DNA from 3 places in the Streptomyces sp. NPDC048349 genome. Region 1 is predicted to be linked to each of the others. Evidence: riboswitches for the same ligand, from Rfam matches in the RefSeq annotation. Region 1 holds a riboswitch; each other region holds the start of a gene.

Region 1 (9,333 bases):
GCCCACCAGGCTCCGGCCGCCAGTGCCAGCCCGCCGCAGAAGAGCACGTACCCCCAGGTCGTCGCCAGTGTGCTGCCGCTCGCCCACAGGGCCGCGGCCGCCAGCAGCCCCGCCCCCGCCGCCAGCGCCCGCCGCCCCGGGAGCCCCGCCGACAGCCCCGCCCAGGCGGCGATCACGGCGATCCCGGCCAGCACGAAGGTCTGCCGGTACGGGCTTCCGTTCGGGGTTGCGAACAGGTGCCAGACCAGGTGCGCCGGGGCCCACTGGAGGGAGAGCGCCACGGCCGCCGTCAGCCCGGACCACGCCAGCCGGGTGCGCACCGCCACCGCCCGGTGGAAGGGCAGCGCGGCCACCAGCAGCAGCGTCCCGGTGCCCACGAAGACGGCGGGGGAGGAGAAGGAGTACGTCGCCGGGAGCAGCCGGGCGAAGAGGTCCGCCCAGGACACCGGCCGGAACTCCTTGACCCAGCCCGGGTGGGCCTGCCGGGAGCTGAGGAAGAGGGGAGCCAGGACCGGCGCCGCGAGCGCGATCCCCAGCACGGTCGTCCCGGCCGCCCGGCCGATCACGCCCAGCCGGGGCCGCAGGCCGTCGCGGGTCAGCGCCACCCGGACCAGCAGGACGAGCGCCGCGCCGAGGGTCGCCATGTAGGCGGTGTAGAAGTTCGCCGTCCACCACAGGGCCACGACCAGCGCGGCGGCCGCGGGCCGCCGCCCGCGCAGCGCCCACTCGCCGGTCAGGCACAGCAGGGGGAAGGCGATCAGGCCGTCGAGCCACATCGGGTTGTAGGAGGCCTCGATCACCGACCAGCCGCACAGCGCGTACGAGGCACCCAGCAGCCCCGCCGCCCACCAGGCCCCCCGGCGCTGCGTGCGCAGCAGCCAGGCCATGGCGGCCGCCGCGGCCGCGGTCTTGAGCACCGTGACCACGTACACCGCGAGGTCGATCTCCGCGCGCGGGAACAGCCCGACCAGCAGCGCGAACGGGCTGGCCAGATACGTGCCCAGGTCCGGCAGGAAACCGGTGCCGTAGCCGGACTGCCAGTTGAAGAGCAGCCCGCCCTCGGCGCGGCCGTGCAGGAGGTCCCACAGGTGCGCGTGGAAGGGGACGAACTGGTTGCCGAGGTCGTTGATGCTGCGGTGGCGCGGGCCGTACGGGAAGACGCGGGCGACGGCGTCCCCGGCTGCGAGGGCCACCACCGTGAGCAGGGCGGCGAGCGCGGAACCGGCCAGGCTCGACCGGCGCGGCGATCGGCTCGGCGATCGGCTCGGTGAGCGGTGCGGCGATCGGCTCGGCGAGCGGTGCGGTGTCGACATGGTGCGCCGACCTTGGCACCACCGGGGGGCGGCGGGATGGCCACCGGGTGAACGCGTACCCCAACACCCCGGGAATCGTTGGTCGAACCAGTGGCTCGGATCACCCTGACTGCATACCATCGATCACCGCACGGCCCTTGTGCACCGACGCACAATCTCCCGGCCCTGGAGGCTCCTTTGCACCGTCGCACTGCGCTCTCCGTCTCCACCGCCCTGCTGCTGGCGGCCCCCCTGCTGTCCGCCTGCTCGGGGCAGGCGCGCCCCGGGACCGCGGCCGTCATCGGCGGTGAACGGATCACCACGTCCGCCCTCCAGGCCCAGGTCAACGAGGTGCGCGCCGCCCAGAACCGCACCGGTCAGGCCGCCGCCGAGCTCATCGCGAGCACCCCCAACCTGGAGCGCCAGAAGCTCGACTCGATGCTCCAGAGCCGCATCATCGACAAGATGGCCAAGACCGCCGGGGTCACCGTCTCCGCCAAGGAGATCGAGGACGAGCGCAAGGCGTACGTCGAGGAGAACAAGGGGGCCGAGCAGTTCGAGGCGCTGCTGCTGCAGAAGGGCGCCATGGCCCCCGGCCAGGTCGACCGCTTCCTGCGGGACCGGGTCCTGCTGACGAAGCTGACCGCCAAGTACGGCAACGGGAAGCTGGAGGAGCCCGCCCGCACCGCCGCCAAGGCGCTGCACATCCAGGTCAACCCGCGCTACGGCTCCTTCGACGTCCAGCAGATCAAGCTCGGCGCCGGGGAGACCGCCTGGATCACCCAGCGGACCCGGCCCGAGCAGGCACCCGCCGGAGCCTGACGCCCGCCCGCGGAGGTAGGTTCGGAGGGTGACCGACCACGACCCCTCCGATTTCGCCGCGGCCGAGCCCACCGGCCGCATCGTCCTGCTGACCACCAGCCACCGGGTCGCCCCCGGCGTGCTGTCCTGGCCCGCGTGGCAGACCCTGCACGCCGCGGACCGGGTGCTGTGCGCCGACCCCGGCCACCCGCAGCTCCCCTACCTGCGGGAGGCGGGCGTCGAGGTCGTCCACGAGGCTCCGCAGGCGCAGGCGCTGGTCGAGGCCTGCGCCGGGGGTGCCACGGTCGTGGTGCTGCTGAGCGGCGAGGGCGACCAGCGGCTCACCGACGGGCTGGCCAGGCTCGCGGGTTCGGGCCGGGTCGCCATGCCCGATCTGGAACTGCTGCCGGGCTCGTACGACCTGCCGGGCGCCCGGCTGCTCGACCTGGTCCAGGTGATGGACCGGGTCCGGCGCGAATGCCCGTGGACCTCCCGGCAGACCCACCGGGGCCTGGCCAAGTACGCGATCGAGGAGGCGTACGAACTGGTCGAGGCCATCGAGGACGGGGACCGGGAGGAGCTGCGCGAGGAACTCGGGGACGTCCTGCTCCAGGTGGTGTTCCACGCCCGGATCGCGCAGGACCACGACGATCCGGACGAGGCGTTCTCCATCGACGACGTGGCCGGCGCCCTGGTGGAGAAATTGATCCACCGGCACCCGCACGTCTTCGGCGACGAGAAGGCCGAGACCCCGGAGGACGTCAGCGCGCACTGGCAGCGCACCAAGGCGGTCGAGAAGCGCAGGGAGTCCGTGACGGACGGGATTCCGGTGGGCCAGCCGGGGCTCGCGCTCGCGGCCAAGCTCGCCGGGCGGGTCCGTACGGGAGGGCTTGCGGTGGAGCTGCCCCGCGGCGAGGGCATCGGGTACGAGCTGCTGGAACTGGCGGCGCGCGCCGAGGCGGCGGGGATCGACCCCGAGACCGCGCTGCGCGCGGCGGCCCGCGTCTACCGGGACGCGATCCGGGCCGCCGAGGGCGTCGGCGCGTAGCCCGTCCCGGGACGGGGGCCGGGGGCCGGAGGCCGGGATACGGTCATCCGGTGCACGAGCAGATCCCCGCGGCCCCCGCAGACACGCCCCCGGCCTCCCCTTCCTCCCAGGGCCCGACCCTGTTCGACTGGGAGTTCGCGACCGACCCCTATCCGGCCTACGCCTGGCTGCGCGAGCACTCCCCGGTGCACCGCACCAAGCTCCCCAGCGGGGTCGAGGCCTGGCTGGTCACCCGGTACGCCGACGCCCGCCAGGCCCTCGCCGACCAGCGGCTCAGCAAGAATCCGGCGCACCACGCCGAGCCCGCGCACGCCAAGGGCAAGACCGGGATCCCGGGGGAGCGCAAGGCGGAACTGATGACGCACCTGCTCAACATCGACCCGCCGGACCACACCCGGCTGCGGCGGCTGGTGTCGAAGGCGTTCACGCCGCGCAGGGTCGCCGAGTTCACCCCGCGGGTGCAGGAGCTGACCGACCACCTCATCGACGGGTTCGCGGAGAAGGGGGAGGCGGACCTGATCCACGAGTTCGCCTTCCCGCTCCCCATCTATGCCATCTGCGAGATGCTCGGCGTACCGCGCGAGGACCAGGACGACTTCCGCGACTGGGCCGGGATGATGATCCGCCACCGCGGCGGCCCGCGCGGCGGAGTCGCCCGTTCCGTGAAGCAGATGCGGACCTACCTCGGCGAGCTCATCCACCGCAAGCGGGACGATCTGGGCAATGACCTCATTTCCGATCTGATCCGCGCGAGCGACCACGGCGACCATCTGACGGAGGCCGAGGCCACGGCCATGGCTTTCATCCTGCTTTTCGCCGGTTTCGAAACCACTGTCAACCTCATCGGCAACGGCGTCCATTCCCTCTTCATGAACCCCGGCGAACGCGAGCGGCTCCAGGCCTCCCTCGCGGCCGGCGAGAGCGGCCTGCTGGAGACCGGCGTCGAGGAACTGCTGCGCTATGACGGCCCCGTGGAGCTGGCCACCTGGCGGTTCGCGACCGAACCGCTGACCCTCGGCGGGCAGTCGGTCGCGACCGGGGACCCGGTCCTGGTCGTCCTCGCCGCCGCCGACCGCGACCCCGAGCGGTTCGCCGAGCCGGACACCCTCGACCTCTCCCGGACGGACAACCAGCACCTCGGCTACGGCCACGGCATCCACTACTGCCTGGGCGCTCCGCTCGCGCGACTTGAGGGACAGACCGCGCTTGCGACTTTGCTCACGCGTCTGCCAGATCTGGAACTGGCTGTTCCGCCCGAGGAGCTGCGCTGGCGCGGCGGACTGATCATGCGTGGCCTGCGCACCCTTCCCGTGCGCTTCACACCCCGAAACATCTGAAGCGCGACTGACCGGAAGTCAGTTCCCGGCCGGAGTTGTGACAACCGTTCGAAGGCCGCTAGGTTCTGCCGTTACCCAGCCGTTATGCGAAAGGTGCAGCCTCATGCGTTCCGGGAACGGCCGCCACAGACGCCCCCGTCAGGTGCCCGCGATAGTCGTCACCGCCGGAGTCACCGGCTCCGCTCTGGCTCTGCCGCTGCTCGCCGCCACCAGCGCCGGCGCGGCCGACACGTCCACGTGGGACAAGGTCGCCGAATGCGAGAGCGGTGGCGCCTGGAGCGCCAACTTCGGCAGCGGTCAGTACGGCGGCCTGCAGTTCACCCAGGAGCAGTGGGCGAACGCGGGTGGACTCGACTTCGCCGAGCGGGCCGACCTGGCGAGCCGTTCCCAGCAGATCGCCGTGGCCGAGCGGGTGCTGGCCTCGCAGGGCCCGCAGGCCTGGCCGCTGTGCGCGGCTTCGGCCGGACTGGACGGCCAGGGCGCCGCGGCGGAGGTCGACCCCGGCCTGCCCGGCGGTTCCGGCACCGTGACCGCGCCCTCCCGTCCGGACGACACCGTGCCCACCACCGGGCGCGGCAAGCCCTCCACGGACTTCGGCGCTCCGACGCAGCCGGCGCCGAGCCCCTCGGGCAGCCCGTCCTTCGCGCTCCCCGACGGCCCGCTCGCGCCCTCCCTCGGACTGCCCGTCATGCCCTCGCCGGACGCCCCCACCACGGCGCCGGCCCCGACGGATCCGACCGTGCCCCCCACCCCCGTGGACCCGGGCGGCAGCACCACCGAGCCGCCGGTCACCCCGCCGGTCACCCCGGGCCTGCCGCCGGTGACCCCCGGGGCCCCCGTGAGCCCGGCCGACCCCACGGCACCGACCGCACCGGCGACTCCGGGCGCCCCGGACGCCTCGGCCGACCCCACCGCACCGGCCGCCCCGGCTGCCGAGGGAAGCGGCAAGCACCGAGGTGCGCCGGCCGTCGAGCTGCCGGCCGCCTCTGACACCCCGTCGGAGCCCACCTACACCGTCCAGTCGGGCGACAGCCTGGCCGCGATCGCGGACGCCAAGGGACTCGAGGGCGGCTGGAACGCGCTCTACAAGGCCAATGAGCAGGTCATCGGCGAGGACGCCGATCTGATCAAGCCCGGCCAGAACCTGGATCTAACCGCCGAATAAGGGCACTTCGGGCAGCCGTAAAGAGTTGATTGTCCGTTTTCTGTAAGTGAGACATGTGTCTCTTCCGGTCAACTGGCGTGTCCCCTCGGGGGGCTTCTGCAAACCCCGCCCTCACCTGCGCAAACGCCCGTACGAGGAGCGCAAGTAGGGGCCGTTTCTCCCCGATGGGGCTCGTTGAACATCGGGGAGGGACCTGTTTACCTTCTGAATCGCTCGCCACCGCGAGCTCCTTCGACCGCATCGCCGAATCCTGCCGGCGGACGGGGGGAACAGTCGTCGCGTCACGCGCCGAAGGCAGGAGCGGGGGAACCAAGGTAGGCGCCGGGAGCGGCCGTTGAGAGACGGTCACGCCACCGGCTAGGGGTCAAGACGTGCGCTAGGTCGCACGGCCGGGCAACTCACTCGCCCGAACCCGACAGCTCACCTCGTAGGCGTCGGTGAGGAGAATCTCCATGCTGCTTTCCGGCAAGGGCAAGCACCGCCGCGGTTCCAAGGCCGTCCGCATCGTCACGCTCGCCGGTGTCGCCGGTGTGGCCGTCGCCGCCCCCCTGATGGCCGCCGGCACCGCCGGCGCCGCCACCGCGTCCGAATGGGACAAGGTCGCGCAGTGCGAGTCCGGTGGCAACTGGTCCATCAACACGGGCAACGGCTACTACGGCGGCCTGCAGTTCTCGTCCTCGACGTGGGCCGCGTACGGCGGCAAGTCGTACGCCCCGCAGGCCAACCAGGCCTCCAAGGCCCAGCAGATAGCCATCGCCGAGAAGGTCCTCAAGGGCCAGGGCAAGGGCGCCTGGCCGTCCTGCGGCGTGGGCCTGTCGAACTCCTCCTACACCGGCGGCGGCTCGACCGAGGCCGCCCCCAAGCAGGAGAAGAAGACCCAGCCCAAGCAGACCCAGCCCAAGAAGGCCGAGCCGAAGAAGGAGACGAAGCGCTCCGAGGCCCCGACCACCCGCTCCGAGCGCTCCGAGGCCCCGGCCCCGAAGACCGGCAACGGCTCGTACGAGGTCAAGTCCGGCGACACCCTGGGCACCATCGCCGAGGCCAACGGCGTGCAGGGCGGCTGGGAGAAGCTCTTCGAGCTGAACAAGGACATCGTCTCGGACGCCGATCTGATCTTCCCGGGTCAGAAGCTGAAGCTCAGCTGAACACCGCGGCCCCGGCCGCGCAGTCCCTGGGCAACAGGCGTCATCACGCACCATCACACCCCGCCCGGCGCGTCTCCCCCACGCGCCGGGCGGTGGTGCGTGGACGGCCGGAACCACGAGGATCAAGAGCCCTATGTCCCGGAAGAGGGGTATTCGGACCCTTTTTCGTCCCAGGACCCGGGCGGTCGGCGGGCCGAGTGCCCGGAGCCGGTTAGGCTCTAGGCGGCAAGGCCATCCCACGGCCTGATGCCGCCGCACACCCAGCGTCACATCCCAGAAGGAGATGCTCGTGCCGTCCATCGACGTCGTCGTAGCCCGGGAAATCCTGGACTCCCGAGGCAACCCCACGGTCGAGGTCGAGGTGGGCCTCGACGATGGCAGCACCGGCCGTGCTGCAGTTCCGTCCGGCGCCTCCACCGGTGCCTTCGAGGCCATCGAGCTCCGTGACGGTGACCCCAACCGTTACATGGGCAAGGGTGTCGAGAAGGCCGTCCTCGCCGTCATCGAGCAGATCGGCCCGGAGCTCGTCGGCTACGACGCCACCGAGCAGCGCCTGATCGACCAGGCCATGTTCGACCTGGACGCCACCGACAACAAGGGCTCGCTCGGCGCCAACGCCATCCTCGGCGTCTCCCTCGCCGTCGCGCACGCCGCGTCCGAGGCCTCGGACCTCCCGCTCTTCCGCTACCTGGGCGGCCCGAACGCGCACCTGCTGCCCGTTCCGATGATGAACATCCTCAACGGCGGCTCGCACGCCGACTCCAACGTGGACATCCAGGAGTTCATGATCGCGCCGATCGGCGCGGAGTCCTTCTCCGAGGCGCTGCGCTGGGGTGCCGAGGTCTACCACACCCTCAAGAAGGTCCTGCACACCAAGGGCCTGTCCACCGGTCTCGGTGACGAGGGCGGCTTCGCCCCGAACCTGGAGTCCAACCGCGCCGCGCTCGACCTCATCATCGAGGCCATCAAGCAGGCCGGCTACACCCCGGGCAAGGACATCGCGCTCGCGCTCGACGTCGCCGCGTCCGAGTTCTACAAGGACGGCAAGTACGAGTTCGAGGGCCAGTCCCGCTCGGCCGCCGAGATGACCGACTACTACGCCGAGCTCGTCGAGGCGTACCCGCTGGTCTCCATCGAGGACCCGCTGTTCGAGGACGACTGGGCGGGCTGGAAGACCATCACCGACCGCCTCGGCGCCAAGGTCCAGATCGTCGGCGACGACCTCTTCGTCACCAACCCGGAGCGCCTGGCCCGCGGTATCGAGGAGGGCTCCGCGAACGCCCTGCTCGTGAAGGTGAACCAGATCGGTTCGCTGACCGAGACCCTCGACGCCGTCGAGATGGCCCAGCGCAACGGCTTCAAGTGCATGATGTCGCACCGCTCCGGCGAGACCGAGGACGTCACCATCGCCGACCTCGCCGTCGCCGTGAACTGCGGCCAGATCAAGACCGGCGCCCCGGCCCGCTCGGACCGCGTCGCCAAGTACAACCAGCTGCTGCGCATCGAGGAGATCCTCGACGACGCCGCCGTGTACGCGGGCCGCAGCGCGTTCCCGCGCTTCAAGGGCTAATTGCGCCCTCGCCTCCGTACGTCCCCGCACTCGGTCCCGTACCGTGTGCGGGGACGTAGTGCGTAGTGCGGACACAGGGGAGGCGACCCATGGCCGGGAACCGGGACCGGTTCTCCACCTTCTCCACCGCGACCAGGCTCAAGCAGCTCGGCGAGCGGACCGCCGCCCACGTCTACCGCTCGCAGTCGCGCCGCCAGGTCCGCCGCAGCCGGCTGACCGGCCGCGCCGCGCTCCTGGTGCTCGTGCTCTGTACCCTGGTCGTCGCCCTCGCGTATCCGATGCGCCAGTACGTCTCCCAGCGCTCGGAGATCGCGGAGCAGCAGCGGGCCGCCGCGGCCGCACGGGACCGCCTGGAGCGGCTCCGCGACGAGAAGGCCCGTTGGCAGGACGACGCCTACGCCGAGCAGCAGGCGCGCAGGCACCTGCACTTCCTGCGCCCGGGGGAGATCGGCTACATCATGACCGACCCCGGGGCCCGGGCCGCGGCCGAGCGGCACCGCACCGGCCAGGCCGGCTCCGACCGGCCCTGGTACTCCAACGTCTGGGACGGCGTCGACAAGGCCGACCGCCCCGGCGACTGATCCGTACGTACCGCAGCACCCATCCACGAGAACGAAGAGACTTCCTCCAGGCATGCAGACGCCCCCGCCCCAGACCGACCGGACCGAGCCGACCGACGCGGACATCGAGGCGTTCGAGCAGCAGCTCGGCCGCCCGCCGCGCGGGCTGCGCGCCATTGCCCACCGCTGCCCCTGCGGCCAGCCGGACGTGGTGGAGACCGCGCCGCGGCTCCCCGACGGCACCCCCTTCCCGACGCTGTACTACCTGACGTGCCCGCGCGCGGCCTCCGCGATCGGCACGCTCGAGGCCAACGGCGTGATGAAGGAGATGCAGGCCCGCCTCGCCGAGGACCCCGAGCTCGCGGCCGCCTACCAGGCCGCGCACGAGGACTACATCCGGCGCCGCGACGCCATC
Region 2 (9,333 bases), on a different contig from region 1:
CAGGATCGAGCGCAGTTCCGCCTCGTCGTCCAGCGCCTCCAACCGGACGCGGAGCCAGGCGTAGTTGTCGTCGTGCCCCTCGCGTATGAAGAACTTCTCCGGCTCCGCCGCGATCAGCTCGGCCCGGTCCTCCTTGGGGCACTTGACCCCGATCGCCGCGTCGTCGTCGGCCAGCGCGGCGAAGATCTTTCCGCCCACCCGGAAGGTCGGCGTGCCCCAGGCCGGCTTCTCGCTGCTGTCCGGGAGCGACAGCGCGATCGCACGGACGTCCTGCGCGGTGGTAGCCATGCCACGACCGTAGACCCCGCCACTGACATCGGCCGCGCCGCCGAGCCGTGCACCGGCCCGGCCGGAGGGGCGGTGCGCAAGGCTCGGGCGCCGGGCCCGGGCCCCGGCCCCGGCCCCGCTACGCCGTCCGCCGCCGGTCCTCCCGGGCATGGAGCAACTCGACCAGCTCCGTCGCCAGCGACTTCACCGTGGCGAGGCCCTCCGTGCCCCACCGGCGCGGCACCACGTCCACCGCGCACACCGTGCCCAGCACGATCCCGCGCCGGTCCGTCAGCGGCGCGCCCACGTACGAGCGCACCCCGCTCTCGTCCACCACCGCGTTGCCCGCGAAGCGCGCGAAGTCCCGTACGTCTTCCAGCACCAGCGCCCGGCGCCGCACCACCACGTGCGGGCAGTAGCCGTGGTCGCGGGCCAGCACCCGCGCCGGGTACTCGCTCGCGGGCGCCTCGGCGGCGTGGTGCAGCCCGGCGAAGAACTGCCGTTCCTCGCCGATGAAGTTGACCCCCGCGTAGGGCGCGGCCAGCACGTCCGCGACCCGACGGGCGAAGGCGTCCAGTTCGGCGTCCACCCGTTCGCCCAGCCCCAGTTCGCGCAGCCGGACGACGCGCGCGGGCGCCTCCCGGTCCACGGGCGTGAGCAACAGGTGTCCGGTCGATTCGTAGTACGTCATGACGGTTCCCCCGACTCCGAGGACGAAGAGCTGATGGTGACCCCCGCGGCCGTGCACAGGAGGTGGCGGACGAGGGCGGCCAGCGTCCCCGTCCCGGAGCTGGTCAGGCGCGCGTCGCACCGTACGACGGGCACCTCGGGCCCCAGCCCCACCGCTTCGCGCACCTCGTCGGGCCCGTAGCGGTGGCCGCCGTCGAACTCGTTGACGGCGACGATGAAACCGATCCCGCGCCGCTCGAAGAAGTCCACGGCGGGGAAGCAGTCGGCGAGGCGACGGGTGTCGGCGAGCACCACCGCCCCGAGCGCGCCGGCGCACAACTCCTCCCACAGGAACCAGAACCGGTGCTGCCCGGGCGTCCCGAAGAGGTAGAGCACGTGCCCCTGGTCGAGCGTGATGCGGCCGAAGTCCAGCGCGACGGTCGTCGTGCTCTTGGCCTCGACCCCGTCCAGCGGATCGGCGCTCTCGCCGAGGTCGCTCAGCAGTTCCTCCGTGCTCAGCGGTTCGATCTCGCTCACCGCGCCCACGAAGGTGGTCTTGCCCGCCCCGAAACCGCCCGCGACCAGGATCTTCAGCGTCGCGGGAGCGGCCCCCGGGGCGGGTGCGTCACAAGCGTTTGTGGAGGCCATCGAGCACCGCCCGGAGCAGAGACTGGTCATCGGCGGCGAAGGATCCGCCGCCCGGGAACCGCGGGGCCTGCGCCATGACGGCCCCGTGTTCCATCAGATCGGACAGGAGCACCTTCACCACCACGGCGGGCAGCCGCAGTTGCCCGGCGACCTCGGCGACCGTGACCGCCGCGGCGCCCGCGCACAGCCGGAGGGCGAGCGTGTGCTCCGCCCCCAGCGGTACGCGCGGCCGCACCCCGGTCGCGGTCACCAGGGAGAGCAGGTCGAGCGCAATACCGGGCCGGGTCCGCCCGCCGCTGGCGGTGTACGGGCGCATCACCCGGCCCGCCGAGTCGTCGAGCCAGGGCGTGTCCCGCCCCTTCGCCGACGCACCGGCCGCGAACGCCCCCGTCGGACGGAGCCTCATCGCTCCGGGTCGGCGACCGGCCGCCTCGGCGGGGCCGCCAGGTACGGTCGTACGCTCTTGACCAGCATCGCCATCTCGTAGCCGAGCACTCCGGCATCGGCCTCGCGATCGGCGAGGACCGCCAGACAGGTACCGGAGCCGGCGGCCGACACGAAGACGAGCGCGGTGTCGAGTTCGACGACGACCTGGCGGACCTCCGCGCCGTCCCCGAAGCGGGCTCCGGCGCTGCGGCCCAGCGAGTACAGCCCGGACGCCAGCGCGGCCATGTGGTCCGCGCTGTCCGCGTCCAGGCCGTGCACGCAGGTCACCAGGCCGTCGGCGGTGAGCAGGACGGCGCTGCGCGTGTACGGCACGCGTTGCACCAGACCGCTGAGCAGCCAGTCGAGGTCCGAGAGCCGGTTGCCGGTCTTCGTCGCCACTTCGCCGCCCATGGGGGTGTGCTCCTTGCTGAGGTGAGGGGTCGGGGTCATACCTGGTTCTCCGACTGGGCGAGGCCGAAGCCCCGTTGGAAGGCGGCCATCAGGCCGGGGTCGTGTACGGGCTGCTCGGGATCCGGGGCCCGCCGGGGAGCGGGGGCCTCGCGCAGCTGGGGCGCGAGGTGCTGCTGCGCCCGCCGGCGCGGCAACGGCGGCCGCGCCTCCGCCGGGCCGGCCCCGGCCGGGTCCGCCCCTGCCGTCACGGGCGCGGGTGCGGCCCCGGCCCACACCTCGGGCAGGGCTTCGGCCCCGGCCGGGGTCGTCGGCTCAGGCCCGGGCCAGGGCTCCGGCTCGCTCAACGGCTCGGCCGGGGCCGGGGCCGGGGCCGAAGTCGTTCCCGCGTCCCCGGACCGCGGCGCGGGCACCTGCACGGCCGCACCCTCGAACCGCTGCCCGGCCCCTGCCACGGCTTCGGCCCAACGCCCGGACCGGGCCACGGCTTCGGAACCCGACCCGGACCCTGCCACGGCTTCGGGCCCCCGCCCGGGCCCAGCCACGGCTTCGGAACCCGACCCGGACCCGGCCACGGCTTCGGGAGCCGTCCCGTGACCGGGCTCCGCCGGGGCCGCCGGTCCGGCCCCCGGTCCGGCCGGGAGGGGACCCGGAGCGGTCCCCGAGGCAGCCGCCGGCCACGGCTCCGGTCGGGGCACGGGCGGTTGGGGACGCGGCGGGCCCACCCGGACGGGCTCCAGGGGCGGCATCGGAGCCGCCCGCCCGGTGCCCCAGGAGGTGGCGCGGGAGCCCCCCGCCGCGTCGGCCGCGCTCGGCGCCTCCGCGCCCAGCAGCTCCTGCGGCAGCACCAGGACGGCGAGCACCCCGCCGTAGATGTTGGACTTGAGCTCGACGGCGATCCCGTGCCGGCGGGCCAGCGCGGAGACGACGAACAGCCCGATCCGCCCGTCCGCGAGCAGGTTGCGCACGCTGATCTGGTCCGGGTCGCCGAGCAGGGCGTTCATCCGGTGCTGCTCCTCCGGCGGCATGCCCAGCCCGCGGTCCTCCACCTCGACCGCAATGCCGGCGGTGACCCGTTCGGCGCGCAGCACCACATCCGTGTCGGGGGCGGAGAACACCGTGGCGTTCTCGACGAGTTCGGCCAGCAGGTGCACCACGTCGGCGACGGCGTGGCCGCGCACGCTGCCGCCCGCCGGGGGCACGACCTTGACCCGGGTGTACTGCTCGACCTCCGCCACCGAGGAGCGGAGCACCTCGCTCAGGTCGATGGGCCGGGTCCACTGGCGCCGGCTGGCGGCGCCGCCGAGCACGGCGAGGTTCTCCGCGTGGCGGCGGATGCGGGTGGCGAGGTGGTCGACGTGGAAGAGCTCCTTGAGCAGGTCCGGGTCCTCGACCGTGTCCTCCAGTTCGTCCAGCAGCGAGATCTCGCGGTGGACGAGGGACTGCAGGCGGCGCGCGAGGTTGACGAAGACCTCGACCTTCCGCTCGCTGTCGGAGGGCGTGGCCGGTCCCGCCAGCCGTACGAGCGTCGCGTGGGCCTGTTCGCGGGCGCCGCGCAGCTCCTGCGACAGCAGCCAGAACTCGTCCACACCCGCCGGATCGGCGCCGGACGGCGGGCCGGTCGGGCCGCCCCGCACCGGGCGCGGCGGGGTCTCGCCGCGCTCCAGCCGGTCGGCGGCTGCGCGCAGCTCCTGGCGGCCGCGCACGCTGGAGCGGCGCAGCGCCTCGCACCGGTCCCGTACGGCCTTGGCCGCGCGCTGCGCGCCGAGCAGGGCCGCCGCGAGGGCGGCGACGAAGAGGAGGGCGCAGCCGGTGAGCACCGGCCAGAGCCGGGCGTCCCGGTCTCCGGCGCCCCCGCCGAGCTGGAGGGTGAAGATGACCGCGGCGGTGCCGCTGAGCCCGGCGGCGAGCGCGGGCAGGACGGCGGCGCGGACCAGCTGGGGGCGTATCTGCCGGCCCGGACCGGTGACGGCGTGTCTCGACGGGGCGTGGCGGGCGGCGCGGAGTCCGGACATCGGCGTCCTCGGTACGTGGGGCCCGGCCCCCAGCGGTCCCGGGGCCCGGTGTTGATCACCGGATACCCACGCTAGACCGCACCGTCCCGCCCCTGACGCCCAGTTGGGGAAGTTCACGGGGGTGCTTCCCGCTCCCGGTGGAGCGCTCGTACAGCCGCCCGAATCCCCCGGGTCACCCTTGCGGCGGGGAGCGCGGCCACCGAGCGCCCCCGAGGGCCGGGGCTCCGCCCCCGAGGTCCGGGGCTCCGGCCCCGGGACGCCGCCTCCGGAGTGCCGCCTCCGGAGTGCCGCCGCGGGGGCGCGGCCGTCCGTCAGGACCCCACGGCCTCCGGCTCCTCGCGGATCACGCCCGTCGCCCGCCCGGCGGTCACCGCGGCGACGGCGACTTCGGGTGCGGCGTGGCCGCCGGCCGTGAAGGGCCGCCACCACGGCTTCGCGGGAGCGTCCGCCGCCCCCGGCTCGAAGGGCTGGCCGGGGATCGGCAGGGCGATCGCGGCGCCGGCCCCCTGCGCCGCCGCTAGGGTCCCCTCACCCGGCTCGTCCCACGGGTGCGGGGCCAGGTTGAAGGTGCCCCAGTGGATCGGCAGCATCGTCCCGTGCGGGGCACCGCCCTGGAGGTCGAGGTGGGCGCGCATGCCCTCCTCGGGCGTCATGTGGATGTCGGGCCAGTACTCCGAGTACGCGCCGATCTGGATCATCGTGGCGTCGAAGGGCCCGTGTTCGGCACCGATCTCCTTGAAGCCGGGGAAGTAGCCGGTGTCCCCGCTGTGGTAGATCCGGTGCTCGTCCCCCGCGACCACCCAGGAGGCCCACAGGGTGTGCTGCTGGTTGCGCAGCCCGCGTCCGCAGAAGTGCCGGGCGGGCGTCGCGGTGAGCGAGAGCCCGGCGACCTCGGTGGTCTCGTTCCAGTCGAGCTCGCGCAGCCGGTCGGCCGGCACGCCCCAGCGCTCCAGGTGCGCCCCGACGCCCAGCGGGACGGCGAAGACCGTGTCCGTACCGGCGAGCTCCTTGATCGTCGGCAGGTCGAGGTGGTCGTAGTGGTCGTGCGAGATCACCACGACGTCGACCGGTCCCAGCGAGGCCAGCGGCACGGGTACCGGGTGCAGCCGCTTGGGCCCGGCGAAGGGGAAGGGCGAGCACCGCTCGCCCCACACCGGGTCGAACAGCACGCGTCGCCCGTCGATCTCGGCGAGCACGCTGGAGTGCCCCATCCAGGTGAGACGCAGTCCGCTCGCGGGCGGCTTCGCCAGCTCCGCGAGGGTGGTCGGATACACGGGGATCGGCGCGCCGGGGGTGCGCCGGACCCGCTGCTCCCGCTGGAAGTAGGTCTTGGCGAACTCCGCCATCGACCCCGACGGCCTGGTCCGGGCCCCGAGCGGGTTCTGGAAGACGCCGTCGGCGAAGTTCGGTGAGTTGTGGATCCGCTCCAGCCGGGCGCCGGCGGGGTCCGCGCCGAAGGCCTCGGGCCGCAGGGCACGCAGCCGCGGACGCAGGGGACGCGGGGGACGGGAGCCGGTCAAGGCGCCTCCTGGGGGAATGGGGTCGGGACGGTCGTCGGTCTACGACCTTCCCAACGCACACCTCCCCCGAAGGATTCCGCTTGCGGTCCCCGTCCCCGTCTGCGGCTCCCTACAGGGGCATCAGGTCGGGGCGCTTCGCCTCGACGTGGTCCCCGGAGGACTCCCCGCGCAGCCGGCGCCCGATCCAGGGCACCAGGTGCTCGCGCGCCCACTGGATGTTGTCCCGGGTCACGTCCACCGAGCCGCGCGGCCGCTGCGGCGGCCACGGCTGGTCGGGGTCGGCGGGCACGTCCAGCCCGAGCACCTGCGCGGCGCGCAGCGCCACGCGCGTGTGGCCCTCGGGCGAGAGGTGCAGCCGGTCGGTGTCCCAGGCGCGCCGGTCCTGTACGGACTTCAGCGACCACAGGTCGAGCACCGGGCAGTCGTAGCGGTCGGCGATGGCGCGCACGTGCGCGCTGTACGTCGCGACCTTGCCGCGGAGGTGCTTGAGGACCGGCACGCCCCGGGTGTCGAAGCCGGTGGTGATCATGACCAGGCCGACGGACCCGGTGAGGTCGGCGACGGCGGCCTCGAACCGCTCCGCCACGTCGTCGGGGTCGGTGCCGGGCCGGATGATGTCGTTGCCGCCCGCGCAGAAGGTCACGAGGTCCGGGGCGAGCTCCTTGGCCCGCGGGACCTGCTCGGCCACGATCTGGTCGAGGAGCCGGCCGCGCACGGCCAGGTTCGCGTACCGGAAGTCGTGTTCGTCACGCTGGTCGGCCAGGAGCACGGCGAGCCGGTCCGCCCAGCCGAGATAAGAATCCCCGGGTCCCGGGTCCCCCACGCCCTCGGTGAAGCTGTCCCCGATCGCCGCGTACGAGCCGATGGTCTTGAGTGTCGTCGTCGTCGCTGCCACGGAACGACATCCTTCACCCGCGCACACGACCTACGCCAACGTAAGCAGGGGTTGACGGACCGTGATCTATACCACGCGGGAGATAAGGAATAAGTACACGCCAGGCCGGGACCCCCCTCGGGCCCCGGCCTGGCGCGTGTCCGTGCTCCGGCGGCGGCTGCCGTCAGATGGTGACGCCCTTCGAGCGGAGGTAGTTCACCGGGCTGATGTCCGAGCCGTAGGACTGGGTCGTGCGGATCTCGAAGTGGAGGTGCGGGCCGGTCGAGTTGCCGGTCGAACCGGAGAGGCCGATGCGCTGGCCGGCGGTGACGCTCTGGCCCACCGAGACGGACAGCGAGGAGAGGTGGCCGTACTGGGAGTACTTGCCGTCCGCGTGCCGGATGATGACCTCGTTGCCGTACGCCCCGGCCCAGCCGGCGGAGACCACGGTGCCGGCGCCGACGGCCTTGACGGTGGTGCCGGAGCTGGCGATGAAGTCGACGCCCGTGTGGTAGCCCGAGGACCACATCGCGCCCGCGACCTTGTACTGGGTGGATATCCCGCCGCTCACCGGAGCCACGAAGCCGGCGCCGCTGGGCGCCTCGGCCTCGGTGGAGGAACCGCTGCTCTGCGGCTGGCGCTTCGGCTGCGGGGCGGGGGCGTCCTGCTCGGCGGAGGGGCCCTCGTCGGAGGATCCGGAACCGGTCCAGGACCGCTCGGCGGGAGCCGGAGCCGGAGCCGGCTCGGCGGGAGCGGGCTTGGCGGGAGCCGGCTTGGCGGGAGCGGGCTTGGCGGCGGACGGCTCGGCCGGAGCCGCGTCGGCCGGGGCCGGCCGGCCCTTGGCTCCGAGGGTCAGCTTCAGGCCCGGGTGGATCAGGGAGGGGTTGCTGCCGACGGCCTCGCGGTTGTCGGCGTACAGCTTGTGCCAGCCGCCCTCGAGGTGGCGCTCGGCAGCGATCTTGGAGAGGTAGTCGCCGGGGACGACCGTGTAGACGGTCGGGGCGGCCTCCACGGCGGCGGGCGCGGCCTGGAGCGCGAGGGGGAGCTGCGGGGCGACGGCGAGGGCGGGGGCCGTGGCGGGGGCGGCGGCCGGAGCGGTGGCCGCGTTGGCGCCGGCGGCACCCATCAGGGGCAGCGCGAGGGCCGCACCACCGGTGCCGGCGACGGCGAGACCGCGGGAAAGGGAACGGGACTTGGGACGGCGGTGCTTACCCTTTGCAGGCATGGCGAATTCCTCTCCGTCGCCTGCGAGGTGAGCTGTCGGGTTCGGACTGGAGATGTCCGGCCGTACATGAACGGAACATGGACGACTTCACCCCTAGCGGCTCCGGAGGGAAGATCCGGAACAGCGGCTTACCTGGTTCCCCCGCTCCTGCCGCGCGCGTGAATAGTCGGGTGCGGTTTCCGGGAGGCGGCAGGATTAGGCGGTCCACCCGGATCGATCGCGAAGGTAATCGAGTCCGGCCGCACGGAACAAGCCATGAATTTCCAAAAGGAATCACCGGCATGAGGGATCGACGGAATTCCGGTCACCCTGCGTCCATTCCACACCGTCAACAACCGCTCCGGCCGGGCCATTCGACTTTCGCGATCAGGCACTCACGGTCACCGTATGATCTGGCTCACGGGGCCGTGTCCGATCTCGCCGCCGGATATGGCAAGTTGGAGCCAACCGACTCAATTCGGACAGATGCCCCACCACGAACCGGAGGAGCTGCTTTGACCCAGCGGATACAGGAGCCGGAACTGTCCGGAGTGCGCAATTTCCGCGATGTGGGCGGATTGCCGACTTCCGACGGACGACAGGTCAGGACGGGACGACTGTTCCGAAGCGGACATCTCGCACATGCCACCGAAACCGATGCAGAGTTCCTCGCATCGCTCCGGCTCCACACCATCTTCGACTTCCGCAACGACGCCGACCACGCCCTGGAGGGTCCGGACGTCGAGCTGCCCGGCGTGCGGAACGTCAACATCCCGTTGTCGGACCCGGCCGACGGCAGGGAGTTCTGGAAGATGGTCCGCGACGGCGGCCTCGAGCAGCTCCGCTCCGTCCTGGGCGACGGCAAGGGCGCGGCCCGGATGTCGCAGTCGTACCGCACGATCATCCGGCACCGCACCGCCGAGCACAGCCGGGTGGTGCACGCCATCGCCGAGGACAGCGTCCCGGCCCTGCTGCACTGCGCCGCCGGGAAGGACCGGGCGGGCCTGTCGATCGCCGTCGTCCTGCTCGCGCTGGGCGTCGAGCGCGAGGCGATCGTGGCGGACTACCTGGAGTCGAACGCCCCGCACCGCCGCTACCGGGTGCGCCGCAGCAGCGGGGCGCAGGAGGCCCGCTCCGCCGAGGTGACGGAGCTCCTCGCGCCGCTCTTCGACGCCCGGGCCGAGTACCTGACCGCGGCCTTCGACACCATCGACGAGCAGTGGGGCGGACGCGAGGCCTACCTCGCGGAGGGGGGGGGGGGGGGGGCCCCCCGCCCCCCCCCCCCCCCCCGGGGGGCGCGTC
Region 3 (9,333 bases), on a different contig from region 1:
GGGGCGAGGAACTGGGCCTCGTCCACGATCACGTAGTCGGCCTTGCCGCCCTTGGACAGCTGGGCCACCAGGTACGCGTACAGGTCCATGCCCTCGGTGGCCTCGACGGCCTCCGTCACCAGGCCGAGGCGGGACGAGAGCTTGCCCTCCCCCGCCCGGTCGTCACGGGTGAAGATCACTCCCTGGAGCCCGCGGGCCGAACGGTTGTGTCCGATCTGCAGCGCCAGAGTGCTCTTTCCGCAGTCCATCGTTCCGGAGAAGAACACCAGCTCGGGCATGGGAAGTACGGGACCTTTCGGGTCGTGGGCAGGGGGAGGGGGGAAGTGAGGAGAGGGGCCGGTCAGGTGCGGATCTCGAGCAGCGGGACGAGCTGCTCCGCCGCGGTCATGGAGCCGTGCATGCCGACGAGGGCGGACTCGTTGGGCTCGTTGCGGGAAGCGGTGATCGCGACGTCGGCCTGGGCGGCCGCCACCACGTCGCCGATCCGGCCGAAGACGCGCTCGTCGCACTCCCCCGGTCGCCCGAACCAGCCCAGTTCCAGGGCCTCTTCGCGGCTCGCGACCCAGAAGCGGTCGCCGAGCACCTCGCGCCACACCGTCAGGACGTCGGCCTCGGCGCCGGGCACCGCGTAGACGTGCCGGGCCCGGCCCTCGCCGCCGAGCAGGGCCACGCCCGCGCCCAGTTCCCAGTCCTCGTCGAAGTCGATGCGGGAGTCCTCGTCGAAGGGGACGTCCACCATGCCGTGGTCGGCGGTCACGTACAGCGCTGTCCGCGGCGGGAGTTGCTCGGCGAGCCGCTGCACCAGCCGGTCGACGTACATCAGCTGGCCGCGCCACGCGTCGGAGTTCACTCCGTGCCGGTGTCCGGCCCCGTCCAGTTCGCTGTAGTACGTGTACACCAGCGAGCGGTCGCCGGCCGCGAGGCGCTGCGCCGCGACGTCCATGCGCTCCTCGCCGGTCATCCGGCCGAGGAAGGTGCCGCCGCTCAGTGCGATCTTGGTGAGCGGGGTGGTCTGGAAGGCGGGCGAGGACACCTGCGCGGTGGCCACTCCGGCCTTGTCGGCCTGCTGGAAGACCGTCGGGTACGGCTGCCAGGGCTTCGGCGCGGTCCACGGCTGCCAGCGGAGCTGGTTCATCAGCTCGCCGGTGGCCGGGTTGCGCACGGCGTAACCGGGCAGACCGTGCCGCGCGGGCGGCAGACCGGTGCCCACCGAGGCCAGCGAGGTGGCGGTGGTCGCCGGGAAGCCCGCGGTGACCGGGCGGCCGGTGCCGCCGCGCGAGCTGCCGAGCAGGGAGGTCAGGTACGGAGCTTCGTCCGGGTGGGCCTTGATCTGCTCCCAGCCCATGCCGTCGACCAGGAACACACAGTTCCGGTCGGCCGGGGACAGCTCCGCGATGGCGGCCTCGTAGCCGGGGACGCCCTGTCCGGCCACCAGGGTCGGCAGCAGGTCGGCGAGCGATCCGGTGCCGTACTCGGGGACGGGCGCGGCGGCGAGATCCAGCAGCTCCGGCTCGTCGTGCCAGTTCTGCGCCGCGGGGTACGTCATCAGCGGGCGGAAGGGGAGGACGTGGCCGCAGTGGCTTCCGAGAGGGCCTGCGCGAAGACGAGGGTCTGGCGCACCGCCTCCGGGCCGTCGCCCGCCTCGCTGACCCGCAGGCTCAGGTCGTCGGCGGTGGAGTTGCCGGTGTAGCCGTGGTCGGAGTCGCAGTTCGGGTCGCCGCAGGCGGCCGGCTCCAGGTCGATCCGGGAGACCGCGCCCCAGCCGATGGTCAGGACGACCTCGCGGGGCAGGGTGCCGGGGGTGTAGGACTCCGGATTGGCGACGACACGGCTGAGCACCACGGAGGAGATGCTGGAGAGCTTGACCGACTCGGTGGAGGTGGTGGCGTACGGCGACGGGGACCCGGCGTCCGCGGCCTGCTCGTCGGTGTGGCTGACGATGAACCGGTTGCCGGTCAGGACCAGCACGGTGACGTGCCGGCGGACCTCGTTGGAGTCGAAGGTCGTCTCCTGGTGGACCAGGTACGACGAAATCGGCTCGCCGCCCACCGCGGCCTCCACGGCCTCGGCCACGAGGGCCGGGTAGTAGCCGCTGCGCTCGATCGCCGTGCGCAGCCCCTGGGTCGTCGTACCGGATTTCGCCATGAGGTCCATCCTAAGGCCCGTACGGGGCGTCCCGGCCGCGCCCGGACCCGCTCAGTAGCTGGGGAGGGTCCGCGGGCCGAGATCACCGCGGGCGGGCGGATGCGCGACGCGGACGGAGGCGCTCAGCACGGAGAGTCCCTCGGTGGCGACGACCACCGGCTCCAGGGAGACCCCGACCACCTCGGGGTGGTCGTCCACGAGCCGGGACAGCCGCAGGAGCAGCTCCTCCAGGGCGCGGGTGTCGACGGGGTCGCTGCCGCGCCAGCCGAAGAGGAGGGGTGCGGTCCGGATGGACCGGATCAGGCCGGCGGCGTCCTTGTCGGTGGCCGGGACCAGCCGGTGGGCGGTGTCCCCGAGCAGTTCGGAGGCGACGCCGGCCAGCCCGAAGGAGAGGACGGCGCCGGCTGCCGGGTCGATGACGGAGCGCACGACGGTGTCGACCCCGCGGGGCACCATCGCCTGGACGACCGGCTGGAGCTCCGCCGGCTTGCCGAGCAGCGCGGTGAGGTCCTCGTACGAGCGCCTCAGCTCGGCCTCGTCCCTGAGATCGAGCCGTACGCCGCCCAGGTCAGCCCGGTGGCGCAGGTGCGGGGCGGTGGTCTTGAGGGCGACCGGGTAGCCGAGGATCCCGGCGGCGCGGACCGCGGAGTCGGGGCTGGGCGCGGGCAGGGCGGGCAGGACGCGGATCCCGTAGCGCGCGAGCAGCTCGCGGGCGTCCCACTCGGCCAGGGTGAGCACGGCGCCGCTGTCGACGTCGGCCAGCAGCCCGGCCAGCTGGGCGGCGGCTCCGGACTCGTCGATGTCCTCGTACTCGGGGACGTGCCCGGCCTCGGTGCTGGCCCGCCGCCACTGCCCGTACCGGACGGCTTCGGCGAGCGCCTTCACGGCCCGCTCGGCGGCGGGGTAGCTCGGGATCCTGCCGCCGGGACCCGGCTCCGCCCGGACCGGCGCCCCGAAGGGCGACGGGGCGGGGAAGCCGCGCAGCGGGCCGTCCGGGCCGTCGGGCGCCGGGGCGCCGGCGTCCGGGGCGGAGCCCCAGGGGCCCAGCGGAGCGGACAGGGCCTCGGCCAGTTCGCCGAGTTCGACGTGGACGACGGCCACCGGCTTGCCGGGGTGTCCGGCCACCGCGGAGCGCAGCGCCCCGGCCAGGTCGTCCGCCGGATCCTGTTCTTCGTTGACCCACGGGATCGCGGTGACGACGACCGCGTCGTTGTCGTCGGAGGCGAGCGCGGCGGCCAGGGCCGTACGGAAGTCCTCGGGCACGGCAGCGGTGGTCAGGTCGAGGGGCGGCAGCGGCCGCAGGCCCTGGGTCAGGCAGGCGTCGTAGGTGAGGACCCCGAGGGATTCGGAGTTCCCGAGGATCGCGATGCGCGCTCCGGCGGGCAGCGGCTGCGAGGCCAGCAGCAGCCCGACGTCCACCAGCTCCGTCACCGTGTCGACCCGGATCACGCCCGCCTGCCGCAGCAGGGCGGAGACGGTGGCGTCCGGCAGCCGGGTGCCGGGGACCACGTGTCCGGCAGGGGTGTGTCGGCCGCCCTTGGCGACGACCACCGGTTTGACGGCTGCCGTGCGGCGGGCGAGGCGGGTGAACTTGCGCGGGTTGCCCAGGGTTTCCAGGTAGAGCAGGGCGACGTCGGTCGCCTCGTCGTCGTACCAGTACTGGAGGATGTCGTTGCCGGAGACGTCGGCGCGGTTGCCGGCGGAGACGAAGGAGGAGAGCCCCTCACCCCGGCGCAGCAGGGCGGAGAGCAGGGCGATGCCGATCGCCCCGGACTGCGTGAACAGGCCGATGCGGCCCCGCATCGGCATCGGCGCGGGCGTCAGCGAGGCGTTGAGTTCCACCTCCGGCGCGGTGTTGATCACCCCGAAGGCGTTCGGCCCGATCAGGCGCATCCCGTACGAGCGCACCTGCCGGACGAGTTCGCGCTGGCGGGCGAGTCCGGCCGGGCCGCTCTCCCCGTATCCGGCGGAGAGCACGACGAGTCCCTGGACGCCGTGTTCGCCGCAGGCGGCGACGGCCTCGGGGACCCGTTCCGCCGGGACGGCGATCACCGCGAGGTCGACGGGAGCACCGATCGCGTCGACGGTGCGGTAGGCCCGTACGCCCTCGAGCAGATCGCGCGTGACCGCCTCGTTGACGGCGTAGAGGTGGCCGTGGAAGCCGCTGTCGCGCAGCGTGCGCAGGCAGGCGGCGCCGACTCCCGCGCCGGAGCGGCTGACTCCGATCACCGCCACCGAGCCGGGGGCGAGCAGCCGCTGGACCGAGCGGGCCTCGGCGCGCTGTTCGCGGGCGCGCTGCACGGCGAGGGACTCCGCGGTGGGCTCGAGGTCGAGGGTGAGGTGGACGGAGCCGTCCTCGAAGCTGCGCTTCTGCTGGTAACCGACGTCCGTGAACACCTTGATCATTTTGGTGTTGGCGGGCAGCACTTCGGCGGCGAACCGGCGGATGCCCCGCTCCCGGGCCACCGCGCCGATGTGTTCGAGGAGGGCGGAGGCCACCCCGCGGCCCTGGTGGGCGTCCTGGACCAGGAAGGCGACCTCGGCCTCGTCGGCGGGGGCCGAGGCGGGCCGGCCGTCGGGGCCGATGCGGTCGTAGCGGACGGTTCCGATGAACTCCCCGCCGATGGTCGCCGCGAGGCCGACGCGGTCCACGTAGTCGTGGTGCGTGAACCGGTGCACGTCGCGGTCGGAGAGCCGGGGGTACGGGGCGAAGAAGCGGTAGTACTTCGACTCGTCGGAGACCTGCTCGTAGAAGCTGACCAGCCGGCCCGCGTCGGTGGGCGTGATGGGCCTGATCCGGGCGGTGCCGCCGTCGCGCAGGACGACGTCCGCCTCCCAGTGGGCCGGGTACGAGGGGTCCGACTCGGTGGTCATGGGCCTACCTTACGGCCGGAAACCGCCTGGCAGCGTGCGCGCGGCGCATCAGGCACACTGGGGCAAAACGGTGCAAGCTGGGGAAGGTCGAACGGCGGAAGATCCGGGCCGGAGGTCGGTCGGAGCATTCCGGACGTCGTGAGAGACTGGTCTAGACAACCGTAAGAACCTGAAGGGCATCACCATGGCAGAGCGCCGCGTCAACGTCGGCTGGGCCGAGGGCCTGCACGCTCGTCCCGCCTCGATCTTCGTCCGTGCGACGACCGCTTCCGGCGTCCCGGTGACCATCGCCAAGGCCGGTGGCGACCCCGTCAACGCCGCTTCCATGCTGGCGGTTCTGGGCCTGGGCGCCCAGGGCGGCGAGGAGATCGTCCTCGCGTCCGACGCCGACGGCGCCGAGGTGGCGCTGGACCGCCTCGCGAAGCTGGTCGCCGAGGGTCTCGAGGAGCTCCCCGAGACCGTCTGACCCTTCGGGTTCGACACCGCCGTCGACCGCACCGCCGCAGCGACCCACACGGTCCACGCGGTCCACACGCGAAAGCCGCGGCCCCCGCCATCCGGGAGCCGCGGCTTTCGCGTGTACGCAGGGGAATTCCACTCCGCAGGAATTCGGCGCACCGAATTCGCGCCACCGGAATTCCGGCAGCGGCGCACGCAGCGGTGCACGGATATACCCCTTTGTATACGGCGCCTGTTAATGACGGCCGCTCGACATGTTTACGGCAGGTTGCGAAGTCCTCACGGCCGCCGCCCGCACCCGCGGCCGGTGCGCGCCCGCCGCCCGTTCGGCGTGGACGGCCGCCAGCGCCCGCGCCCGCTCCGCGTCCCCCCGCGCCACCGCGTCCACGATCGCCCCGTGCTCGGCCCAGGAGTCCACCGGCCGGGAAGGCGCCTGCACCACGTACATCCACGCCAGCTTGTGCCGCATCTGCGTGAGCAGCGCGATCAGGCCCGGACTCCCGGACGCCTGCGCCAGGGTCTCGTGGAACCAGCCGCCCAGGGAGCGCAGATCCTCTGCCTGGCCCCGCCTGGCCCGCTCCTGGCCCAGTCTGACCAGCCCACGCAGCACCTTGAGGTGGGCCTCGGTGCGCCGCCGGGCCGCCCTCGCGGCGGCCAATGGCTCCAGCAGCATCCGCAGCTCGAGGAGGTCGGCGGCCTCCTGCTCGGTCGGCTCGGCGACGCAGGCACCCGCGTGCCGCCGCGTGGTCACGAACCCCTCGGACTCCAGGGTCCGCAGCGCCTCGCGCACCGGCACCCGCGAGACTCCGTACCGGCGGGCCAGCACCTCCTCGGTCAGCCTGCCGCCCGGTTCGAAGACCCCGGAGACGATGTCGTCGCGGATCGCTGTGCATACCGCATGCGCGGGAATACGCAAGACCGGACCTCCGCTATTTCCGATTTTCCACTGCACGCCAACGGGACGCGCATATCCATGACGTGCATGCGCGTGCCGCGACTCTATTGCAACACACGATAATTTCCGAGAGCAGCCGGAAATGACGAACATGTATCCGGCGCAGCGGCACGAAGGCCCCGGCTCGGGGAGCCGGGGCCTTCGGTGGAGCGGTGGGCTGCGGTCAGAGGCTGACGCCGTGCGAGCGCAGGTACGCGATCGGGTCGATGTCCGAGCCGTAGTCGGCACCGGTGCGGGCCTCGAAGTGCAGGTGCGGGCCGCTGGAGTTGCCCGTCGAGCCCGACAGGCCGATCTGCTGCCCGGGGGTGACCTGCTGGCCGACGGAGACGCTCAGCGAGGACATGTGCCCGTACTGGGTGTACGTACCGTCGTTGTGCTTGATCACGACGTTGTTGCCGTAGGCGCCGCCCCAGCCCGCCTCGACCACGACGCCGACGCCGACCGCGTGGACGGAGGTGCCGGAGGCGGCGTGGAAGTCGATGCCGGTGTGGCTGCCGGAGGACCACATGCCGCCGCCCGCCTTGTACTGCGTGCTGACGTACGAGCTGTCGAGCGGCGAGACGAAGGTGTTGAGGCGCTTGCGCTCCTCCTCGCGGGCGGCGCGCTCGGCGGCCTCGCGCTCGGCCTTCGCCTTGGCCTCGGCGAGGCGCTTGGCCTCGGCGGCCCGCTGCTTCGCGTCGGCCTCGGCCTGCGCCTTGGCGGCGGCGTGCTCGGCGGCACGCTGCTGGGACGCGGCCTGGTCCTCGATGTCACCCGCGAGGTCCTCGGCGACGACGACCGCGCCGAGCGCGTTGTCCGAGGCGGACTGGGTGTTGCCGTTGTCCGCGGCGAAGGCCGGGGCGGCGAGGGAGCCGACGACACCAGTGGTGGCGAGGGCGGCTATGCCGGCGTAACCGGCGGTCTTGCGGCTCAGACGACTGGAACCACGGTGCTTACCGGCGGCACGACTGCCAAACGCCATGAAGGGGCTGATCCTTTCCTTCCCTCTCGCCTACCGGGTTAGCTGACGGGTTCGGAGCAGGAAGGTCTCCTACGGGCCTCCTCTTGCGAGGCGGTCCGATTCACCCCAGGGACTGATGTGGGTCCCCGGCTCCCCAGGCTCGCGCCTGACGGGGACTCGGCGATCGCTGCCCGGTGCCGCGGGTGCGGCGGGTACAACTGACGGACAGCACGGGTGACGCTAGGCGGATCATCAGTCAATCGCCAAACAGACACGCCTTTTTGTTGCGTACGCCACACCACATAAAAGCAGCCTCTCCGCTAAACGGACAAAAAGGGGCCCCGGCGGACAAGCCCGCCGGAGCCCCTCGTGCCACGGCCGGTTGCGGCCGCAGTGCGGTCAGTTGGTGACGACGCTCACGTCGCCGATGCCCAAGGCCCGCACCGGTTCCTCGATCTGCGCCGCGTCGCCCACCAGCACGGTGACCAGCCGGTCCGCGGGGAAGGCCTTCACGACCGCCGAAGTCGCCTCCACGGTCCCGGTTTCGGCGAGCTGCGCGTACAACTGCGCCTGGTAGTCGTCCGGCAGCTCCTGCTCGACCTGGTCGGCCAGGGTGCCCGCGACCGAGGCCGCCGTCTCGAACTTGAGCGGGGCCACGCCCACCAAGTTCTGGACCGCCACGTCCCGTTCGGCGTCGGTCAGACCGCCCTCCGCGAGGGTGCGCAGCACCTTCCAGAGGTCCTCGAGCGCCGGGGCGGTGTTGGGGGTGTCCACCGAGCCGCTGATGGCGAGCATGGAGGCGCCCCTGCCGTCGGCCGTGGAGCGCAGCACCTGGCCGAAGGCGCGCACGCCGTAGGTGTACCCCTTCTCCTCGCGCAGCACCTTGTCCAGGCGGGACGTCAGGGTGCCGCCCAGGCAGTACGTGCCGAGCACCTGGGCCGCCCAGACCCGGTCGTGCCGGTCCGGCCCGATCCGGCCGATCAGCAGCTGCGTCTGGACCGCGCCGGGCCGGTCCACGATGACCACGCGGCCGGTGTCGTCGGCGGTCACCGGCGGAACCGGGAGGGGCTCGGCGGTGTCGCCCGTCCACGTGCCGAGGGTGTCGGCGAGGACCGCGTCCAGATCGATGCCCGTCAGGTCGCCGACGACCACCGCGGTGGCGGTGGCGGGGCGCACGTGGGCCTCGTAGAAGGCGCGTACGGCCGCGGAGTCGATACGGGCGACCGTCTCCTCGGTGCCCTGGCGCGGGCGGGACATGCGCAGGGCGGCGGGAAAGAGCTCCTTGGAGAGCTCCTTGGCGGCGCGGCGCTGCGGGTTGGCCAGCTCGTGCGGGATCTCGTCGAGCCGGTTGCGCACCAGGCGGTCGACCTCCGCGTCGGCGAAGGCCGGCGCGCGCAGCGCCTCGGCGAGCAGGCCGAGCGCCTTGGGCAGCCGGGAGGCCGGGACCTCCAGGGAGACGCGCAGGCCCGGGTGGTCGGCGTGCGCGTCGAGGGTGGCGCCGCAGCGCTCCAGCTCGGCCGCGAACTCCTCGGCGGAGTGCTTGTCGGTGCCCTCGGACAGGGCGCGGGCCATGATGGTCGCCACGCCGTCCAGGCCCTCGGGCTCGGCGTCCAGCGGGGCGGCGAGGTTCACCTCTACCGCGATCACCTGCTGGCCGGGGCGGTGGCAGCGCAGCAGGGTCAGGCCGTTGGGCAGCACCGAGCGGTCGGGGGCCGGGAAGGCCCACGGCTGCGGCTCCCCGGCCTGCGGGCGCGGGTGGAAGGTCATCGTGACGGCTGCGGTGTCGCTCACTGCTCCGCCCCCTCGTTCTCGTCGTTCACAGCGTTCTCGTCGGACTCGTCGGACTCGTCGGACTCGTCGTCGGAGCCGGCCAGCGGCTCGTAGACCAGTACCGCGCGGTTGTCCGGGCGCAGCCGGGCCGCGGCCACGGCCTGGACCTCCTCGGCGGTCACGTCGAGGA

What was found. A riboswitch is a leader RNA that binds a small molecule or an ion and turns the genes downstream of it on or off. The one in region 1 is predicted to bind cyclic di-AMP.
Positions count from the first base shown of each region.
Region 2: another riboswitch for cyclic di-AMP. It lies ahead of AB0D44_RS21575 (LysM peptidoglycan-binding domain-containing M23 family metallopeptidase); the one in region 1 lies ahead of AB0D44_RS13435 (transglycosylase family protein).
Region 3: another riboswitch for cyclic di-AMP. It lies ahead of AB0D44_RS05935 (M23 family metallopeptidase); the one in region 1 lies ahead of AB0D44_RS13435 (transglycosylase family protein).

Region 1 covers NZ_JBEZLA010000019.1:71,970-81,302, reverse strand. The annotation lists gene AB0D44_RS13460 (YfhO family protein) at 1-1,313, opposite strand, end outside; gene AB0D44_RS13455 (SurA N-terminal domain-containing protein) at 1,491-2,114, shown strand; gene AB0D44_RS13450 (nucleoside triphosphate pyrophosphohydrolase) at 2,143-3,141, shown strand; gene AB0D44_RS13445 (cytochrome P450) at 3,204-4,478, shown strand; gene AB0D44_RS13440 (transglycosylase family protein) at 4,582-5,643, shown strand; cyclic di-AMP (ydaO/yuaA leader) riboswitch at 5,920-6,092, shown strand; gene AB0D44_RS13435 (transglycosylase family protein) at 6,096-6,788, shown strand; gene eno (phosphopyruvate hydratase) at 7,072-8,358, shown strand; gene AB0D44_RS13425 (septum formation initiator family protein) at 8,448-8,939, shown strand; gene AB0D44_RS13420 (DUF501 domain-containing protein) at 8,992-9,333, shown strand, end outside.
Region 2 covers NZ_JBEZLA010000039.1:25,680-35,012, forward strand. The annotation lists gene AB0D44_RS21535 (MmcQ/YjbR family DNA-binding protein) at 1-288, opposite strand, end outside; gene AB0D44_RS21540 (GAF domain-containing protein) at 407-958, opposite strand; gene AB0D44_RS21545 (ATP/GTP-binding protein) at 955-1,584, opposite strand; gene AB0D44_RS21550 (DUF742 domain-containing protein) at 1,562-1,990, opposite strand; gene AB0D44_RS21555 (roadblock/LC7 domain-containing protein) at 1,987-2,421, opposite strand; gene AB0D44_RS21560 (ATP-binding protein) at 2,457-4,433, opposite strand; gene AB0D44_RS21565 (MBL fold metallo-hydrolase) at 4,745-5,953, opposite strand; gene AB0D44_RS21570 (SGNH/GDSL hydrolase family protein) at 6,063-6,848, opposite strand; gene AB0D44_RS21575 (LysM peptidoglycan-binding domain-containing M23 family metallopeptidase) at 7,012-8,052, opposite strand; cyclic di-AMP (ydaO/yuaA leader) riboswitch at 8,057-8,254, opposite strand; partial or broken gene AB0D44_RS21580 (tyrosine-protein phosphatase) at 8,547-9,333, shown strand, end outside.
Region 3 covers NZ_JBEZLA010000006.1:79,007-88,339, forward strand. The annotation lists gene AB0D44_RS05905 (thymidine kinase) at 1-278, opposite strand, end outside; gene AB0D44_RS05910 (nucleotide pyrophosphatase/phosphodiesterase family protein) at 341-1,546, opposite strand; gene AB0D44_RS05915 (DUF5998 family protein) at 1,546-2,145, opposite strand; gene AB0D44_RS05920 (GNAT family N-acetyltransferase) at 2,197-5,019, opposite strand; gene AB0D44_RS05925 (HPr family phosphocarrier protein) at 5,204-5,485, shown strand; gene AB0D44_RS05930 (GntR family transcriptional regulator) at 5,714-6,394, opposite strand; gene AB0D44_RS05935 (M23 family metallopeptidase) at 6,597-7,394, opposite strand; cyclic di-AMP (ydaO/yuaA leader) riboswitch at 7,407-7,566, opposite strand; gene AB0D44_RS05940 (pitrilysin family protein) at 7,773-9,140, opposite strand; gene AB0D44_RS05945 (pitrilysin family protein) at 9,161-9,333, opposite strand, start outside.